Regions from separate parts of the Thioalkalivibrio sp. AKL12 genome, predicted to be linked through region 3. Evidence: predicted binding sites of a transcription regulator. Region 3 holds the regulator's gene; each other region holds the start of a gene.
What was found. The regulator sigma-54, encoded in region 3, starts transcription at its own class of promoters, with help from an activator protein. The targets are predictions, from matches to a motif close to TGGCANGNTNCNTGCTT.
Positions count from the first base shown of each region.

Region 1 (4,895 bases), on a different contig from region 3:
CCGGGTGAACAGCGCGAACCCGATGAGCATCGCGAACAGGGCCGGTAGCACCAGGATGGCCACTATCGTGAAGGTCAGGCTGTGGAAGGGCTCCCAGAACCAGGGCAGGCTGTAGAGCTGGTTCCAGTCCATGAAGTCCGGGATACCTGGCGTCGTCTGGTGGGCTGTAGCTTCCGGGGTCGAGGCCTCGAGCTTGAGGAACATCGCCATCGCGTAACCACCGATGCCGAAGAACAAGCCCTGACCGAGGCTCAGCAGCCCCCCGTAGCCCCAGGCCAGTACCAGGCCGACCGCTACGAAAGCAAAGGCGAGAAAGCGCCCGGCCAGGTTGATGCGGTCAACATCCATCACCAGCGGGAAGACCACCAGGATCACGAAGGCCAGAATCAGCAGGCCCGGCAATCCCTTCTTCCCCAGTACCGCAGAAAGTATGTCGTTCATTGGTCTCAACTCCATTAAAGGGCCGGGCTAGCGGCGTACCTTGCTCTTGAACAGGCCTTCCGGACGCAACATCAGGATCCCGATGATCACCAGCAGGGTGACGACCTTGCCCATAGAGCTGCCGATAAAGAACTCGAGAATCGACTGCCCCTGGGCGATCAGGAACGCAGAGACCACGGTGCCGGAGATACTGCCCGCTCCACCGAACACCACCACCAGGAAGGTGTCGACGATATAAAGCGTCCCGGAGGTTGGGCCCGTGGAGGAGATCATCGTGAACGCCGCACCCGCGATCCCGGCCAGGCCACAGCCCAGCGCGAACGTCAGTCGATCCACCCAGCGAGTGTTGATGCCCACGGCAGAACTCATCTCGCGGCTGGCCATGGTCGAACGAACCCGCAGGCCCCAGCGCGAGCGATACATCAGCCACACGACCGCCAGGGTGACGATCAGCGTCAGCACCATGATCGCGATCCCGGTAATCGGGATGTCGATCATCGGCGTCGGACGCACGGAGCCTTCCAGCCAGGAGGGCGTAGAGGCACTCACTTCACGCGCGCCGAAGATGGAACGGAAACCCTGCTGCATGATCAGCGCCAGGCCCCATGTCGCGAGCAGCGTATCCAGAGGCCGGTGGTAGAGATGCCGGATCATGACGAACTCGACCAGCATCCCGAACAGGAAGGCGGTCAGGAACGCCGCCGGGATAGCGAACAAAATGTAGTACTCGGTTGCCCACGGCCCGAGTCCAGAGACCAGGGTGGACAACAAATAGGTGGTGTAGGCGCCGATCACCATGAATTCGCCATGGGCCATGTTGATGACCCGCATCTGGCCAAAGATGATGGCGAGACCCAGGGCCATCAGAAGCAGGACCGAGAAGAAGCTCAGTCCCGCAAAACCCTGCATGGCAGCGATCGCCATGAGATCCTGCGCTGAATAGTCCATGTACGGTATTCCCTGGAGCAGGAGCCGGGAGGCTCGTTACGGGATTCAGAAAGTGCGCACCGGCCGCCGAAGCGTCCGGTGCGCCTTCGGGGTTACCTCAGGAGTAGCCTTCCGGGAACGGATCGGGCTCGATCAGATCGGATTCCCAGACGACATCGGCCTGACCGTCGCGGCGCCACTGGCCGATTCGGGTCTTGCTCCACAGGTGGTGGTTGTCGTGGACCTTGACGTAGCCTTCCGGGGCGGTATCTAGCTCGATACCCGGAGAATGCGCGGTGACCTTTTCAACATCGAAGCTGCCGGCGCGTTCGACCGCCTCCTTCCACAACCACGGACCGAGATAGGCCGCCTGGGTCACATCGCCGATGACGCTGTCGTCGCCCCAGCGTTCCTTGAAGGCCTTGACGAACGCTTCGTTGTTCTCGTTATCCAGACTCTGGAAGTACTTCATGCTGGAGTAGAAGCCCTCGACATTCTCGCCACCGATACCCAGCACCTCGTCCTCGGTGGTCGCGAGATTCATCATCAGCGTGTTGTCGCCACGCAGGCCCGCGGAGTTGAGCTGGCGGAAGAAGGCGACATTGGATCCACCGACCACGGCGCTGAAGATCGCGTCGGGACGACGCAGACGAATGCGGTTGATCAGCGAACCGAACGAGGTGTCCCCGAGCGGTGCGTAGTCCTCGCCGACCACTTCTGCTCCTTCGAGATGCTGCTCGATGTGGATGCGCGCGATGCGGTGGGTGGTGCGCGGCCAGATGTAGTCCGAACCGACCAGGTAGAAGCTCCGCACACCCTTTTCGTTATACAGCCAGTTCAGGCTCGCCAGCACCTGCTGGGTCGCTTCCTGGCCGGTGTAGATCACGTTCGGGGACTGCTCGAGGCCCTCGTAGAACGTCGGGTAATACAGCAGCCCGTTCTCGCGCTCCAGCACCGGCAGCACCGCCTTGCGCGACGCCGAGGTCCAGCAGCCCATGATCGAGGCGACGTTATCCTCGCGCAGCAGCTTGCGCGCACGCTGGGCAAAGGTCGGCCAGTCACTGGCACCATCCTCCAGGATGATCTCCAGCTTGCGTCCGAGGATGCCGCCCATTTCGTTGATCTGCTCGATCGCCAGGGTCTCGGCCTCTACAGAACCGGTCTCCGAGATCGCCATCGTGCCGGACAGCGAATGCAGGATCCCGACCTTGACCGTGTCATCGGTCACGGCCAGGCCGGTGGTGTTAATGTCCGAGGTCGCCGGCTTGGCGAACAGGTTTTTAGAACCCGCAATGCCGGCAGCCATGATCGGCAGGGCGACCATCGACTTGAGCAGCTTGCGGCGACTAAAGGGGTTCTTGATATCCGTCATTGTCATTTACCTTGTTAGGTCCAGGTTTGGAGCACGCGTTAAACGCAGCCTTCGAAACGGCAGGAGACCTAGTGCAAGGCTTGTGCCAACCACTGACAATGTCCATCCAGAGTTCACATTCATAGAGTTACGCGCGCACCCCCCAGGGCTGCCCATCCCGGAAGCACGCCCCGCTTTGGGGCGCATCGCCGCTTCGGCACCGAGATGGTTCACAGGAACGGGGCATAACGGTGCAATCACGTGCAAAGGACAAGGCACTCGACGCACGGAACAAGCCGCAACCCAACGGCGCGATTCCTGCATGGAACTAGGCCAACGCCCTTTCTCCTGATGTCCACACACGAAGGCCCATGAACAAGACCCAACAGGGAGCGCCACCCGAGACGCTGCGCCTGCAGCTTTCGGTGCTGCAGGAGATCGCGAAGCTGCTCGATCGGCCGCTAGACCCGCCACACACGGTGCGGGGGATTCTGCGCCTGCTATCGCAGATGCTCGGTCTCAACTGCGGGAGAGTCCTGGCACCCAATAAAGAAGGCCAGGTTCTGGAAGTTCGCTACTCGTACGGTCTAACCCACGCCCGGCTGCGCAAAGGGGCATTCTCGGTGGGCTACGACGAGGGTGTGACGGGCTTCGTGATGCGTACCGGATCAACCGGGCTGGTCCCGGACATCGACCGCGAACCCCTGTACTTGCAGCGCATCACCGAGCGGCCGGACGACGACGCGTCACGGATCGCGTTCATCGCCGTACCGATTCTGGAATCGGGTCGCCCCGTAGGTGTGCTCTCAGTACAAAAGGAAGGAGGACACGAAACCCCTTTCGAAGCCGACATCACGACGCTGAAAGTCGCTGCATCGGCAATCGGACAGGTGATGCGGATCGGCGAGTTCATCCGGCAGGAGACGAAGCACCTGCTGAGCGAGAATCAAAGCCTGCGCAATTCGGTAACCATGGAAGGGATGCTCCAGAAGAGCTTGGCACACGGCATCATCGGCTCCACCGAAGCACTTCTCGATGCGGTCAAGCAGTGTATCCAGGTCGCGCCCAGCGACGCGCCGGTCATGCTGCTGGGCGAGTCGGGTACCGGCAAAGAGAAGTTCGCGCGGATGATCCACCAGCAGACCGACCGGAGCGAACGTCCATTCATCTGCATCAATTGCGCGGCCATTCCACCCGATCTTCTGGAGTCGGAGCTGTTCGGCCACGAAAAAGGTAGCTTTACGGGGGCATCAGGGCGCAAAAAGGGGAAGGTCCAGCAAGCTGACGGTGGCACGCTGTTTCTCGATGAGATCGGCGACATGCCACTGCAGCTGCAATCCAAACTGCTGCGGGTGCTGCAGGAACACCAGGTCGATCCGATCGGGGCGTCGCGGCCAATTCCGGTTAATTTCCGGCTCATCACCGCAACCCACGAAGACATGCAGGAACATGTGAATGCGGGCGGATTTCGGCTCGACCTGTTCTACCGCATCAATGTGGTCCCCGTGTACCTGCCTCCTCTGCGCGCTCGCCGGGGAGATATACGCCCCCTTGCACTTCATTTCCTCAACGAACTCAACCACCGCTACCAACGCAATATCGCACTACACCCCGAAGCCCTCTCGGCAATGGAGCGTTACGGCTGGCCCGGCAACATTCGGCAACTGCAGAATGTCATCGAGCGCGCGGTCCTTATGGCGGAGAGCGACCTGATCCAGCAAAGCCAGATCCAGCAAATCCTTACGGAGCAAGCCAGTGTGCGCCTGCCTCAAGGAACAACAGGACCACTGCAAACAGCGGACGCACTTTCGGACAAGTCTGCACCCAACACGATGGGCGAAGTGGGACGGTACCAATGGGTGCGCCAAGAAGACGCAGAACGCATCCTCGACGCCCTTTATCGGTGCGGAGGGAACCAATCTTGTGCAGCCCGGATGCTGAACCTTTCGGTTCGCCAGCTTCGCTATCGCGTCGAAAAACTGGGTCTGGAGGTACCGCGCAGATAATCCAAGGCTGAAACTTTCAAGCTGCAGTAACACTCAGGGGCACACCCAAACCGAAAAATGACAATGACGATCATTGTCGGACATTGTGGTCGGATCCGAAGGCTCACCAAAACCCATCAAGCACCCGCCGAAAATGCCTTGGGGCTGCTGGCATGATTCTCGCTTCCTCT
Region 1 is NZ_KB898908.1:14,725-19,619, reverse strand. Features, by position in the region: gene urtC (urea ABC transporter permease subunit UrtC) at 1-441, opposite strand, end outside; gene urtB (urea ABC transporter permease subunit UrtB) at 469-1,389, opposite strand; gene urtA (urea ABC transporter substrate-binding protein) at 1,487-2,740, opposite strand; gene D579_RS0113080 (sigma-54-dependent Fis family transcriptional regulator) at 3,091-4,725, shown strand.
Region 1: a site for sigma-54 is predicted at 2,812-2,828, ahead of urtA (urea ABC transporter substrate-binding protein). Genes of this name have one in related genera too.

Region 2 (4,895 bases), on a different contig from region 3:
GACCGAGATGCACTGCCCGGCCAGGTTCAGTCGCGCGAGGATCGTCATCGGCGTGCCCCGGCGATGGATCAGGTAGGGCATTGGCGTGAGAATGTGCGAGCCATCGATTCCGCCGCGTTGCGACCCCAGATCCAGGTTGTCGCGCACCGTGCCCCAGGAGGACTGCTTCAGCACCTGCACATCGGGCATGCCGTGAGCGGCGAAAAAGCCCTTCTCCAACGCAATGAACAGCGGTGCGGCATCCGTCAGCGCGATGAAGCCGAGCTTCGCCTCGGTGGTCTCCGGCTTGCCATTGCCGGCCTTCGCATAGCCCCAGGGCGCCGCGCCCGAAAGGCCCATTGCCGTGGCGCCGATTCCGGCGGCCATGCCGCCCAGGAAACGCCGGCGCGACAGGCCGGAGGTGTTCTTCGTGTCGTTCGTTTGATCGGTCATTACGGGTTCACTCCCCTTGTCAGCAAACACATCCCAAAAACGAAAAAAGGCGTCGCATCAGCCCGGCCGCTTGTGCAGCCGGGTGATGGACGCCTTTGTCCAGTCTCACGGGAGCCCCGGTCATCGGGTCTCCCTGTTGTCAGGCGACGAACCGCCGTTGGCTCGTCTTGCCCATACTCCTGCAGGAGGTGTGCCAATTAGCCGTTGCTAGGCGACCATGCGGGAAACAATCGCCACGTGGCGCGGAAAAATCGGATGGTTTCGAACACCGGGTCGAACGCTTGCGGGAAGCCCGAAGTCCGGAAGCCGATCCCTGAGGCACCAGCCTGGGGCGCACTTGCGGTGCAGTTGACCTGCAATAGTGCGCTGCCAGAGGGCGACCTAACCCGCCGTAGGAGCCGCCTTGGCGGCGAAGCCCCTGCCAAAGTCCGGCGCGGGCAGGGGCTTCGCCGCCAAGGCGGCTCCTACAGGCCCTTCCCCAGCAGGTCAGACATGGCGACGGTCGCCTCGGCCACCTCGGCCAGACGCCGGTTCTGGTTCATCGCAGTCTGGCGCAGGAGCTTGTAGGCCTGGTCCTCCGTCAGGCCGCGATGCTGGATTAGCAGTGCCTTGGCTCGCTCAATCGTCTTGCGCTCGGCCAAGGCCTGGCGCGCCGCCTGCAGCTCGTCCTCCACCGACTGCAGACGACTGGCCTGGCGTTGCACCAGGTCCATCACCGAATGTCCGACGATCGGCACATTGAGCGGGTTATCGCCGCCCACGCCGTCGGAATCCAGCCCCTCGGGCGCACCGAAGAACACCGCATACGGCACGCTGTCGCGCAACTCCGACTCGGCCAATTGCGCGATACGGTCACGCACCGCACCCAGGTCCGCGCGATCCGCCACGATGCGCGCGGAGCAGCACTCGTTCAGGTGCATCTCCAGCCGATCCTCGATCTCCTTCATCGCGTCGATACGCGCAGTCGTGCAGGCAAACCACGCCTCGGCCCGGGCCGGGGCCGGCTGGCCATCGGCCTGGGTGCAGGCCTGACGGCGCAGGCGCTCGACCTCGGCGGCGAAGCTCGCGCCCTGTAATTGACGCCAGGCGCCGCAGGCCGATTCCGGGGCAAACTCCGAGAAGATGCGAAACGAACGTTCCTGGGCATCGATACGGTGTAACAGGGCCTGGCGCAGCTCGCCGTCAAACACGCCCTGGCCAAAGCCCGCAGCACCGATCGCGCGTTCCTGACCCGCAAGCTCCTTGCCCTGCATGAAGTTCAAAAGAGCGACCAACGCACCGGAGACCTCCGGGTCAGTAGCCGAATCCGCTGCCTCGAATACCACGGCCAGGAGCGACCGGATCAGTTCGCTGAATCCGCGCATCGCCTCCATCGGCGAAAGCGTGCGCTCGTTGACCTCCTCGCGCAGGCTGGGCAGCCCGGACAGCCCGTGCAGGGCCAGTGCCATACGCCCCAGCAACCGGCTGCGCGCGTGGGCACAGGCCCCCGGCTGTAACCAGCCATCAAGGTGTTCGCGAAAGGCCGCCGCCGTGGTGTCGGATTCGGTTCGATACTGCCCCAGCTCCTCGGCATAACGCTGGCCAGCCGAGCCGATCCAGAGGCTGGAAGCGCCGCGTTCACGCTGCAGTTGATGCACCAGGGCACGGATGCACCCGACCAGTTGCACGGCCTCCAGCAGGCGCTCCAGGCTCACTACCTCGCATTTGCGCGAGGCGACCAGGAAGTCGCCAATGGCCTCTTCATACGAAACGCTCGGGGACAGGGTATTCGGGGGGAGATTCTGACTCATGCTCATGATCCGCGGATGCCTCGCGGAACAAACAAGCATGCAATGTGCCAGTTCGGGGCACTGGCAGGGGCGGGAGATCAGAACGAGCGGGGGATCACACCCCCGCCCGCGAGCAACGATGAACGATTAGAAGCTCATCGAGCGGTCGAAGTCGGCGACGGCCTGGACGTACTGGCCCATGCCGGCCATCTCGGCGTTCGGCAGGAAATTGTGTTCGCCGACGTCGCGGCCCTTGGCGCAGGCCTCGCAGGCCCAGAACGGGACGCCTTCACTGACCAGTGAATCGACGATGTCCTTCATTGCCGGCATGTTGTGGCCGACGATCTTGTCGTAGACATTGCGGTTGGCGATGTTCACGGCCTCGCCCTGCAGCCAGACGGTCACGTCATGGCCCTGCTGCTTGGCCACGTTGGCGGCGATCATGCCGAGCGTCGCACGGGTGGGGTCGTCGGTACCGGCGGTGACAGCAACAATAAAGCGCATGGAGTTCTCCTGAGTGCTTGAAACGTGCTGCAACCGTAGCGGCAGGCACGCCCGGCGTCGATTTCCCACAAGCTGCGGAGAAACACTCGGATCAGGGCCTGCCCCTAACCGTAACGCTGGTCCGGTAGAGCTTGAAGGCCATCAACAGCCAGGGGATGGCGTGCATGACCAGGTCGAGGATGTCCCGCACCCGGGTCAGCTCGCCGGCGAGCAGCCAGCGCAGCTTCTCCGCGACATGCGGCTCGGGGATCCAGGGGGCCAGGCCCAGCGTGGCCACCAACAGGGCAAACAGCCACAGCGGTGCGCGATCGACCCAGCGTACGAAGGCTTTCATCGCGCGCATCCTACCCAAGGCCCGCGCACGGCGCAGCCCGTTCTTGCCGGTAACGGGGCCGCCTTCTACACTTTTGCCTGCTTCAGGGGGGCGCGACGCGGCGGGCCCGGGAACCCCCTGGCCTCACCGCTGCCCGCATTGGCCGCCTGGCCCGGAAGACCATCATGGAAGCCCTGCTCGTCTCCACCGTCATCGTCGCCATCGCCGAGATGGGCGACAAGACCCAACTCCTCGCGCTGCTCCTGATCTGCCGCTACCAGCAGACCTGGCCCATCATCTGGGGCATCGTGGTGGCGACCCTGGCCAATCACTTCCTCGCCGCGCTGGCCGGCGTCTGGGTCGGCGCCAGCGTGCCGGACGAGTGGCTGCGCTGGGGGCTGGGGATCGGCTTCATCGTCATGGCCGCCTGGGTGCTGGTGCCGGATAGCGAGGACGAGCTGCCGGCCACCTCGAAACACGGCGTATTCTGGACCACCACGGTGCTGTTCTTCCTGGTCGAGATGGGCGACAAGACGCAGGTGGCTACCGCCGCGCTGGCCGCGACCTTCGACAACCTGATCCTGGTCGTGATCGGCTCGACCATCGGCATGGTCGTAGCCAATGCGCCGGTCGTATGGCTGGGACAGCGCTTCGCCTGCCACCTGCCGCTGCGGCTGCTACGCGCGCTCGCCGCGCTGCTGTTCTTCGCCCTGGGCCTCGGAGTCCTGCTCGCCTGGGTCTGACTCCGAGCGCAGCATCTTCTGTCCCAGCCAGATGCGCCGCACCAGGCGCGGCAGCAACAGCAGCAATGCCAGCACCGCGAGCAGCGCCAGACCCAGTTGCACCCCGCTGTCGGCACCACTGGCCACCTCGCGGGTGGCATGCCCCAGCCAGGCATAGGCGAACAGGCCCGGGATCAGCGCCACCACCGTCGTCAGTGCAAACACGGGCAGCGGCAGGCGCACCAGCCCCAGGGCATAGTTGGTGGGCGCAAACGGAAACACCGGTACCAGCCGGGTCAGGGCCACCACGCGCCAGCCCTCGGCCTCCACATCCTCGCGCAGCCGGGTACTGCGCGGCCCCATGCGCGGAACCAGCCAGGGCTGCAGCCAGGTACGGGCCAGCATGAAGGCGATGACCGCCGCCACGGTGGCCGCCAGCAGACTCAGGGCGCCACCGGTGAAGGGACCGAACAAGGCCCCGCCCAGCAGGATCCAGAAGGTGCTCGGCAGCGGGAACAGGGCCAGCACGACAAACGCCAGCACGAATACCAGGTAGGCCCCAGGGCCCCAGCTGAGCAGCCAGACCTCCAGCTCGCCCAGCGGAACGCCGAGGCTGGGCCACTCGGTGGTCAACAGGATCCACGCCAGCGAGACCCCGAACAGGATCGCCGCGACCGTCAGCCAGCTCTTGTGATGTCGAATCCTCATGTCACCCCGTCACCCCGGTCCCCGGGATCTTCACCGCCGCCGCGCAGACGCTCCAGACGCTCCGCCAGCGCGCGCTCGGTACCATCCCGGCGCGGACTATAGAAGCGCGCTTCTTCCAGCCCTTCGGGCAGATAGACCTGTCCACGCGCAAACCCGTCCGGTTCGTCGTGGTCGTAGCGATACCCGGCACCGAAGCCCTCGGCACGCATCAGCTCGGTCGGGGCATTGCGCAGGTGCAGGGGCACGCCCGCGCTGCCGCTGTCGCGGATCGCGGCCCGCGCGCCGTTCAGCGCGGCATAGGCGCTGTTGCTCTTGGGTGCGGAGGCCAGTTCGATCACTGCCTGTACCAGCGCCAGATCGCCTTCCGGCCGGCCCAGACGTTCCATGGTCTGCCAGGCCACCAGCACCCGCGCACCGAGGCCAACCGCGGCCAGGCCAATGTCCTCG
Region 2 is NZ_KB898893.1:102,506-107,400, forward strand. Features, by position in the region: gene D579_RS0105240 (CmpA/NrtA family ABC transporter substrate-binding protein) at 1-432, opposite strand, end outside; gene D579_RS0105245 (nitrate regulatory protein) at 897-2,222, opposite strand; gene D579_RS0105250 (DsrE family protein) at 2,349-2,705, opposite strand; gene D579_RS0105255 (hypothetical protein) at 2,797-3,039, opposite strand; gene D579_RS0105260 (TMEM165/GDT1 family protein) at 3,204-3,761, shown strand; gene D579_RS0105265 (TVP38/TMEM64 family protein) at 3,696-4,448, opposite strand; gene D579_RS0105270 (replication-associated recombination protein A) at 4,445-4,895, opposite strand, start outside.
Region 2: a site for sigma-54 is predicted at 2,256-2,272, ahead of D579_RS0105245 (nitrate regulatory protein). Genes of this name have one in related genera too.

Region 3 (4,895 bases):
GCCTCGTTCATGGCAGACGCTGCGCGTCGGAATCGCGGCTGGAGGCGGGTTCCACGGGCTTAGTCCTCGCTGAAGCGGCGCACGAGTTCCTGTTCCAGGGCCGCCGCGTCCCCGGCCCGGCGCAGCGCTCCGATGGTGTCTGGCTGCGACAGGCCGCGGGCGAGCTGGGCCAGCAGGTCGAGGTGGTCGCCGGTGGCGGCCTCCGGGACCAGCAGTGCGATCAGGATATCGACCGGCTCGTGATCCATGGCGTCGAAGTCGACGCCCTTTTCCAGGCGCAGCACGGCCACGCGCGGCGCCTCGAGATCGGCCAGGCGGCCATGGGGAATCGCAACCCCATGGCCGAGACCGGTGGATCCGAGTTTTTCGCGTGCGGACAGGGCCTCGAAGATCGCATTGCTTCCTGGTCCCGTGCCGTCACCTCCGCCGGCGAGGAGGTCCGCCAGGGCCTCCAGGGCCCGTTTCTGGCTGGAGCACTCGGGTTGCAGGCCAATGCGCTCGGAGGTGATCAACTCGGCAATCGTCATGGATCAGGAGGCCTGCTCGCGGTTGCGCTGGGCACCTTCGGCGCGGTGGTGGTCCTTGACCTTTTCCTTGTGCTTGATCAGTTGACGGTCGACTTTGTCGATCAGCGCGTCGATCGCGGCATACATGTCCTCGTGAGAGGCCTCGGCGTGGATGTGATTGCCGCTGACCTGGAGATTCGCTTCGGCCTGGTTGTGCTGATTCCGGGTCTTCTCGTGGGTCAGCACGACGTGGACGTCGATGACCTTGTCGAAGTGGCGCTCCAGCTTCGCGAATTTCTCGTTGACGTAGTCGCGCAGGGCGTCGGTGATGTCCACGTGGTGGCCGGTCAGGTTGATCTGCATGGTCAGGACTCCTTGGTTACTTGCTGCCGGTGGGCATCGAGGCCATCTGCCGGCGTTCGCTGGATGAAGGGATGTGCATCGCCTCGCGGTACTTGGCCACGGTGCGGCGCGCTACGTTGATGCCCCGGTCCGACAGGACCTGGGCGAGCCGGGCATCGCTGAGCGGCTTGTTCGGGGGTTCGTCGCCAATCAATTCGCGAATCATGGCACGGATGGCGGTGGCGGAACACTCGCCGCCATCGTTCGTGCCGACATGGCTGGAGAAGAAATACTTGAACTCGAAGACCCCGCGCGGGGTGTGCATGTATTTCTGCGTGGTAACCCGCGAGATGGTCGATTCGTGCATCTCCAGGGTCTCGGCAATGTCGCGCAGGATCAATGGCTGCATCGCGACGTCGCCATGCTCGAGAAAGCCCTGCTGGCGGTGGACGATCGCCTCGGCGACCCGCAGCAGGGTGTCGTTGCGGCTGTGCAGGCTCTTCAGGAACCAGCGTGCCTCCTGCAGCTGATCACGCATAAAGGCGCTGTCGCGGGCATCCGAGACCTGGCGCACCATGCCGGCGTAGAGGTCGTTGATGCGGATGCGCGGTGCGATCTCCGGGTTTAGATCCACGCGCCAGCCCTCGGTGGTGTGGCGCACGTAGACATCCGGGACTACGTATTCCGAGGTGGCGGAGCTGATCTGTGCGCCGGGCCGCGGGTTCAGGGTGCGGATCAGATCCAGTGCGCGGGCCAGTTCGTCCGGGTCGCGTACGCCGGACTGGCGCTGCAGGGCCTTGTAGTCGCGCTTGCCCAGGCTGTCCATGCCGTGTTCCAGGATCGCCCGTGCGGCCTCGCGGGCCGGGGCGTCCGGGGCCAGTTCGCGTAGCTGGATCTCCAGGCACTCCCGCAGGTTGCGCGCGCCGACCCCCAGCGGGTCGCACTGCTGAATCCAGTGGAGCACTGCCTCGACCTCGTCGACGCCGACGGATTCATCCTCGCCTCGGCTGATGGTCTCGGCCAGGGTGTCGAGGTCGCCCTCGAGATAGCCGTCGGGGCTGATGGCGTCGATCAGGGCCGCCCCGATGCGCTGGTCGCGCGGTGTCAGATGGCTCAGATGCAGCTGCCACAGCAGGTGATCCTGCAGGCCCTCACCGTCGTCGTCGCTGGTGTTTTCCAGCGGGTCGCGGTCATCCACGCCCTTGTTGGGCGTCGGGGCCGGCTCGTAGATGTCGTCCCAGCGGCTGTCGGTCGTCAGTTCCTCGGGGATCACGTCGTCGCTGGTAGTGGTGGCCTCCATGCGATCGCCTTCCACCAGCTCGCCGTCCTGGTTCAGGCGCTCGGTGTCGGCCTCGGCATCTTCGTCCTCGACCTGTTCGAGCATGGGGTTGCTCTCCAGCGCCTGCTGGATCTCCACCTGGAGCTCGAGCGTGGACAGCTGCAACAGGCGGATCGCCTGCTGCAGTTGCGGGGTCATGGTCAGCGTCTGACCCAGCTGCAGATTCAGGCCGGGTTTCAGCATCGGGTATGCGGGGCGAGGGTGGGCATTGATGGAATCTTAAAGCCTGCCTTGTGGTTTGTGCACCGACCGGGCCGCATATGGGGCGCTTTCACAGGCGGAAGTTCTCGCCGAGATAGACCCGGCGCACCTGGGGATCGGCCAGCAGCTCGTCCGGTGTACCGGCGGCGAGCAGGCGTCCCTCGCTCAGAATATAGGCCCTGTGGCAGATGCCGAGGGTCTCGCGCACGTTGTGATCGGAGATCAGTACGCCGATGCCGCGCTGGGCGAGATGCCGAATCACGTCCTGGATGTCGCCCACCGAGATCGGGTCCACCCCGGCGAAGGGCTCGTCCAGACAGATGAAGCGCGGATCCCCGGCGAGGGCGCGGGCGATCTCGGCCCGGCGCCGTTCCCCACCGGACAGCGCGATGCCCGGGCTGTGGCGCACGGTCTCGAGCTGGAACTCCTCGATCAGCGCATCGCCAATGCGCCGGCGCTCGTGGCGATCGAGTCCGGGGCGCAGCTCGAGCACGGCCTGGAGGTTGTCCCACACGCTCAGGCGGCGAAAGATCGAGGCCTCCTGCGGCAGGTAGCCGAGGCCGGCGCGCGCGCGCACATGGATGGGGGCGCGGGTGATATCGCGTTCGCCCAGGGTGATGCGTCCGGTATTGGGGCGGATCAGCCCGACCAGGCTGTAGAAGCAGGTGGTCTTGCCGGCCCCGTTCGGGCCCAGCAGGCCGACCACCTCGCCGGGCGCGAGGTCGACGTCCACCTGGTCCAGCACAGTGCGCTGGCCGTAGCGCTTGGTCAGCTCGCGTCCGATCAGGCGGTCGTTGGTTTGTGCCGGTGTGGCGGATGGGCTGGGGGCGGTGGCGTTCATTCGTCGTCGCGCGGCTGGATGGTGATGCGCACGCGCTCGCTGTCGCCTTCGCCGCGTTCGGCCTCGATCACGTCGGTCGTCAGGTCGTAGGTGATGCGCTTGCCGCGCGCCTCCTCGCTGGTGGTGATCACATGGGCCTGGTCGGTGAGGATCATGCGGTCTTCGTTCAGCAGGTAGTCGATGCGCAGGGCGGTGGCAATGCGCATCTCTCCGGTTTCCGGATCGGGTGATTCCAGGCGTGCCGGCTCGCCGTGGGCCTCCATTTCGTAGGGGCGGCGATCGCGGGTGCGCACGTAGACCTTGTCGGCCTCCAGGGTCATGTCGCCGCGGATCACGATCACGTCGCCGGTGTAGGTCCCCAGCCCCTGGCGTTCGTCCATCTCCGCGCGGTCGGCAGTGATCTCCACCGGCAGCGCCGGGCCCGAGCCCTGCTGGGCGAACGCGGGCGTGGCCAGCAGCACGAGCAGCAGGAGCGCCGCCACGCGGGCACCCGGTTGGCCCGGACGGTGGCGAAGGCTATGGGGATTCGGGGTCATGCGCGGGATCCTCCTCGCTCGTCTCGCTGTAGAGCGAGTACACGTCATGGAACAACTCTATGGTATCCCCTCGCGAGTCCACGCGCAGACCGGTGCCGCGCTGGAACAGGCCCGGCTGGTTCAGGGTAGAAAGGGCATCCGAAGTGGCGACCATGGTGTCGGTGGCGACGCCAACATCCCGCGAATCGATGAGGGTCTCCACGCGTTCGCCGCGGGGCGGCTGTACGCCGTGGGTGGGGCCCACCAGGTCCAGGGTCGCGGCGGCTGGTTGATGCAGGGCGGCCGGGGCGGTCCAGCGCCATTCGATACCGCCCTCGGCGAACAGGTCGAGGTCCGGGTCGTCCACCCACTGGGGGCCGTCACGGCCGAACTCGCGCAGGCGGGTGCCGCGCAGACGATGGCTCAGTTCGCCGTCGTCGCCGGTGGCATGCAGGGTGAAGCCGTCAATCTGCAGCGTGACCTCGCCCTCGGGCGGGCTTACCTCGGCCTGCGCCAGGGGCGCGGACGCGAATGCGAGCACGGCCAGGGCCCATCCGACTTGGCGGCGAGTCCTTTGGCTCATCCGTTCAGGTAGGTCTCGAACAGCGCGTCGAGCCGGCCCTGCGCGGCCAGCAGGCCCTCGCAGGCCTCGCGCACGGCCCCGCGCCCACCATGGGTCTCGGTCACCCACTGGGCATGCTGGCGCACCAGCGCGTGGGCGTCGCCGACCGCGATCCCGAGCCCGACCCGCTGCATCGCTGGAAGATCCACGATGTCGTCGCCCATGAAGGCCGCTTCGGCGGGGTCGTGGCCGGTGCGCTGCAGCAGTTCGTGCAGGGCCTCGCCCTTGTCGCGGCGGCCCTGGATCAGATGCTCCACGCCCAGGTCGCGCATGCGGTGCTCGACGACCCCGGAGGTGCGCCCGGTCAGGATGGCGATCTCGATGCCGCCGTCCAGGGCCAGACGGATACCGTGGCCGTCGCGGCTGTTGAAGGCCTTGTACTGCTCGCCGCCGTCGCCGAGGAACAGGCTGCCGTCGGTCAGCACGCCGTCCACGTCCAGGATCAGCAGGCGAATGGCCTGCTGGTGGGTGCGCAGAGTGGTGGCATCCAGGTTCATCACGCCACCCCGGCGCGCAGCAGGTCGTGCAT
Region 3 is NZ_KB898903.1:32,026-36,920, forward strand. Features, by position in the region: gene hprK (HPr(Ser) kinase/phosphatase) at 1-11, opposite strand, end outside; gene D579_RS0111830 (PTS sugar transporter subunit IIA) at 60-527, opposite strand; gene hpf (ribosome hibernation-promoting factor, HPF/YfiA family) at 531-869, opposite strand; gene D579_RS0111840 (RNA polymerase factor sigma-54) at 886-2,370, opposite strand; gene lptB (LPS export ABC transporter ATP-binding protein) at 2,459-3,229, opposite strand; gene lptA (lipopolysaccharide transport periplasmic protein LptA) at 3,226-3,765, opposite strand; gene lptC (LPS export ABC transporter periplasmic protein LptC) at 3,746-4,327, opposite strand; gene D579_RS0111860 (HAD family hydrolase) at 4,324-4,863, opposite strand; gene D579_RS0111865 (KpsF/GutQ family sugar-phosphate isomerase) at 4,863-4,895, opposite strand, start outside.

Region 4 (4,895 bases), on a different contig from region 3:
CTGCTCCGCCGGCGGGATGGCAATCGGACCGCCATCCCCCAGTACCTGGTGACCCTGCGCGGTGCGCAGCAGCCCAAAGGCATCCACATGCAGCGAGCCGGCGCGGGTGTAGCCTTCCTCCCCGTCCGGGCCCTGCACCGCGATAAAGCCTTCGCCCTCGATGGCGATATCCATATCGCGCCCGGTGCTCTGCATCTTGCCCTTGGTGAAGTCCACCGCATCGTTCCCGATCTGGGTGTAATCACGCGAGGCATGGCCCGGCCCGCGCACCGGCAAGGTGTCCGCCGTAGCCAGGGCCTGGCGAAAGCCGTCGGTATTGGCGTTGGCCAGGTTGTGGTTATTGATGGCCTGTGCGTGCATCGTCTCCTTCGCACCGGACATCGCGATGTACAGAAATCGATCCATGCTCAAGCCCTCTTCAGCGTCTCATCCGGGACTTAACGGATGTTGATGATCGTCTGGGTGACCTGATCGGCCGTGGAGATCGTCTGCGCGTTCGCCTGGAAGTTGCGCTGCGCGGTGATCAGATTCACCAGCTCCTGGGCAATATCCACGTTGGAGGCCTCCAGCGCACCGGCCTGGATGGTCCCCAGGTTGCCGGTCCCGGGCGCCGCAAACACTGGCTCACCAGCGGCAAAGGTCTCGGCCCAGTTGTTGTTCCCCAGCTGCTCCAGCCCCTGCGGATTGGTGAAGTTGGCCATCGCCACCTGACCCAGCACCGTCGACTGACCATTGGTAAAGCGGGCGAACACCACACCCGAGTCGTCGATATCCACGCCGGTCAGGCGCCCCGACGCGAAGCCGTCCTGATTGAGGTCGTTAACGGCAAAATCGCCGCCGTACTGCGTGGTACCGCCGAAATCGATTTCGAACTCGAGATCGTCCGCGCCATTGTCAAAAGCCACGGTCACTTCGGGCGGGGTACGCTCAACGCTTTCGATCGAGCCACTGCCATCGAAGGTAAGTTCGTATGGCGTGTCATCCGCTACACCGTCCACCGCGACATGAGCCGCCCATTGACCGACCTCTTCACCCTTGACGAAGTAGATGCTTGCATCACGCGCGGTGCCAAGCGAGTCATACAGTGTCAGCGACGTTGAAAAGTTGTAGGTATCGGGCTCATTCAAGTTGAATGGCTCCTCCGGCGGCCGTTCGGCATCGGAGCGCAGATTGAGCAGAGCTTCCACCGAAGTTGTCGCGTTGGGCGGTGCCGCGCCGGTCTGCAGGCGAATGTCTTCAAGCTGCCCCGTGTTGAAGTTCGGGTCGGCCGTATTGGGGTCCTGCGGGGGGTAGCCCTGCAACTGCTGGCCCTGGTTGTTTACCAGGAACCCGTCGCGATTGACCTGGAATTCACCGGCGCGGGTATAGGCGGTGCTGCCCTGGTCGTTCAGGACGAAGAAGCCCTCGCCGTTGATGGCCAGGTCCAGGCCGTTCTCGGTGAACTCGGTGCGGCCCTGCGAGAACTGCTGGGTCACCGCCTGCAGGCGTGTGCCGGAGCCGATGGCCGTCTGGCTAATGCCACCGAAGCTCTGGGCAAACACGTCACCGAATTCCGCCCGCGAGCGCTTGAAGCCAGTGGTCCCCGAGTTGGAGACGTTGTTGCCGGTGGTCTGCAGGTCGGCCTGGGCCGCGTTCAGTCCGCTCAATCCGATATTGAAGGGCATGGGGTGTTTCCTCCGTTAGGGTTCGTTCGACGCGCGCCGGCCGTTAGCCGCCAATCCGCCGTACATCCGAAAAGCTGATCTCGCCCAGGCCTTGCACGGTCAGTGCCAGCCCGGAATCATTGCCCACCGCGACGCTCTCCACGCGGGCATCCAGGAAGGTATCCACGGCCTCGGACTGAGTCCCGGAGCGGGCCGTGGCCTTGAACTCGTAGACGCCCGGGGGTGCGAAGGTCCCGTCGTCGCGCATGCCGTTCCAGCTGAACTCCTGCAGTCCGCTGCCGGCGGCCCCCAGGTTCATGCGGCGGATGCGCTCGCCGTTCGGGCTGTACACGTCGATCTGCAGCTCCTCCGTGGAGCGATCCAGGTCCACCGCACCCTTGACCATGCCGTCCGGACCCAGCTCGCCGAATTCGACGGGAACCAGCACGTCCTTGCCTACCAGTGAGGCGGCCTGCAGCGTCTGGTTCTGGCCCAGCGACTGCGCCAGCTGCTGGAAGGACTTGGACAGTTCCTCGATGCCGGTCACGGTCGAAAACTGCGCCATCTGGCCCAGGAAGTCGCCGTTGTCCATCGGCTCCATCGGGTCCTGATTCTCCAGCTGGGTCGTCATCAGCTTGAGGAAGTCGGACTGGCCCAGGCGGTCCATGTCCTTGTCCTGTTTCTGCTCGGGGCGCGAGAGGCCCAGGCGATCCAGCAATTCGGGGGATATCTGTGTCATCGATGGCTCCCTAGCCTTGACCGATCTGCAATGTGCGCTGGAGCAGCTGACGCGAGGTCTCCATCACCTCCACGTTGGCTTCGTAGTTGCGCGAGGCGGACATCATGTTGGCCATCTCCTCCACCACGCTGATGGCCGGACGGAAGATGTAGCCCTCCTCGTTGGCCTGCGGGTGATGGGGTTCGTAATGCGCATGCGGCGCTGCCTGCGACTCGGTCACGCCGGCCACCCGAACGGCCGTCGACGAACCGTTCGGATTGGCCTGGTCCATCACGCTCTGGAACAGCACCTGTTTGGCGCGATAGGCCTCGTCGGGGTTGGTCGCGGCGGTGTTCGCGTTGGCCAGGTTCGAGGCCACGGTGTTCAGGCGCACCGACTGCGCCGACAGCGCCGAGGCGGAGGTGTTGAACAGGCTGAAAAGGTTGCTCACGACATCGATCTCCCGATCAGGTCCGCGTTAGCGGTCGCCCCGCAGGGCTTCGCGGATGCCGGAGACCCGGCGATTGAGGAATTCCAGGCTGCTCTGGTATTGAACGGCGTTCTCGGCAAAGGCGGCCCGCTCCATCTGCGGGTCCACCGTGTTGCCATCCAGAGACGCCTGCGAGGGGACGCGGTAAAGCGCCTCGACCTGCCCGTTCATCGCGCCGGCGTTGGGGTCGAGATGCGCCGCCTGGCTGCGCGCCATGGGCAAGCTATTGCCGCCGCCGGCCGCGGATTCGAGCACCGACCGAAAATCGATATCCCGCGCCTTGTAGTTCGGGGTATCCGCGTTGGCGATGTTGGAGGCCAGCAGCTCCATGCGCTGCGCCCGCACATTCACAGCCTGCGGAGAAATACCCATCGCCTTGTCGAGAGAGAGACTCATCGCTTCCGTCCTGTCCGCCCGTGGCGGACCCTCGCTTGGAGAACGGGGCGCACCGATTGCGACCCTTCGCAGGGGGACTGAAGCAATCGTTATGCCACTCTCGAGCGACGCGCCGCAGGGGCGCAGGCACAGCGGGCAGCCAGGGGAAGGGATGGAACGACTCGCCGCCCGCATTGCACGGGCGTTCCCGGGAATCAGCCCCGGGGCTGGATTACGTCAGGACTTCAGACGAAGTACCGAGCCGTACTCGGTTCGTACGGTCTCGAAAGCCTGGGTATAGGGCCCTGCGGTCTCGGAAGCGCCAAGAAACAGATACCCGCCCGGATTCATCTGCCGGGCGATAGCGTCAAGAACCTGTCGCTTGGTGTCGCCCGAGAAATAGATCAGCACGTTGCGGCAGAACACCAGGTCAAACTTGCCCAGCGCCGCATAGCTGTCGATCAGGTTGAGCTTCTGAAAGCGACAGCGCCGCTGCACATCCGGGATCACCTTGTGGCCATCCGCGACGGTCTCGAAGAAGCGCGCGCGCCGGCTCTCGCTGAGCCCGCGCACGATGCTCAGGCCGTCGTACACGGCCCGCCGCGCATCGTCCAGGATCTTCTCTGACAGGTCCGTGCCCAGAATGGAGACCGGAAGCTTCCGGGCCGGCCGCGACTCCTCCCATTCCGAGACTACCATCGAGATCGTATAGGCCTCCTGCCCACTGGAGCAGCCCGCGGACCAGACCTTGATGCTGCCTCCCTTCGCGGCCAGTTCCGGCAACAGCACGTGACGCAGGATCTCGAACGGAAAGCCATCGCGGAACCAGGACGTCTCGTTGGTCGTCATCGCATCGATCACGCGGGTGCGCAGGCGCGGATTCGGGGCCTGCCGCATGGCATGCAGCAGTTCCGGGACGCTCTTGAAGTCAAACTCGTCGAGCAGGCGCGACAGACGACTGGAAACCAGGTACTGGCGGCTGTCGCCCAGCACCAGACCGCAGCAGTCCTGCAGAAAGCGGGAGAACTCCTCGTAGTCGCGGGAATCGATCACCGAGTCATCCCTGAGCGCTGTCCATCGTGATTAGGCATCCTGATGACGAATCCTTGACCGGGGCCTCTTGGCCGGAAAACCGGGGTGATCCCGAAGATCGGATCGAGTATACGGCGTCGCGCGCATGGCACCATACAGCCCGAGTGGCGGCCACCCGTCGCCGCTCCGGGCTTGCCGAGCGGCAACGCGGTTCCGCCCGACCGGTCATTCGGCCTGTTGATCCGGGCGCCCGGTCTGGTCCAGCACCGCATTCGCCAGCTCGTCGGGATTGAACTTGGACAAAAAGGCATCGGCCCCGGCGCGCTTGACCATATCCGTGTTGAATTCCCCACTCAGTGAGGAGTGCAGCAGCACCCGCAAATTCTGCAGCGCGGGATTGTCCCGGATGCGCGCGGTCAGGGTGTAGCCATCCATGCGTGGCATCTCGATATCCGAGATCACCAGTTCGACCTGGTCGCCTACCGGCCCTTCCGCGGCCTTCTGCTCAAGGAAGTCCAGTGCTTCCTGGCCATCCTTGAAGACATCGTATTCGAAACCGAGTCCCTTGATCGCCCCCTCGATCTGCTTGCGCGCCACCACCGAGTCATCGACGATCACAACCTTGCGCCCGCTGGCC
Region 4 is NZ_KB898900.1:48,744-53,638, forward strand. Features, by position in the region: gene flgF (flagellar basal-body rod protein FlgF) at 1-405, opposite strand, end outside; gene flgE (flagellar hook protein FlgE) at 438-1,664, opposite strand; gene D579_RS0110620 (flagellar hook assembly protein FlgD) at 1,708-2,382, opposite strand; gene flgC (flagellar basal body rod protein FlgC) at 2,393-2,812, opposite strand; gene flgB (flagellar basal body rod protein FlgB) at 2,840-3,247, opposite strand; gene D579_RS0110635 (protein-glutamate O-methyltransferase CheR) at 3,464-4,279, opposite strand; gene D579_RS0110640 (chemotaxis protein CheV) at 4,484-4,895, opposite strand, start outside.
Region 4: a site for sigma-54 is predicted at 3,328-3,344, ahead of flgB (flagellar basal body rod protein FlgB). Genes of this name have one in related genera too.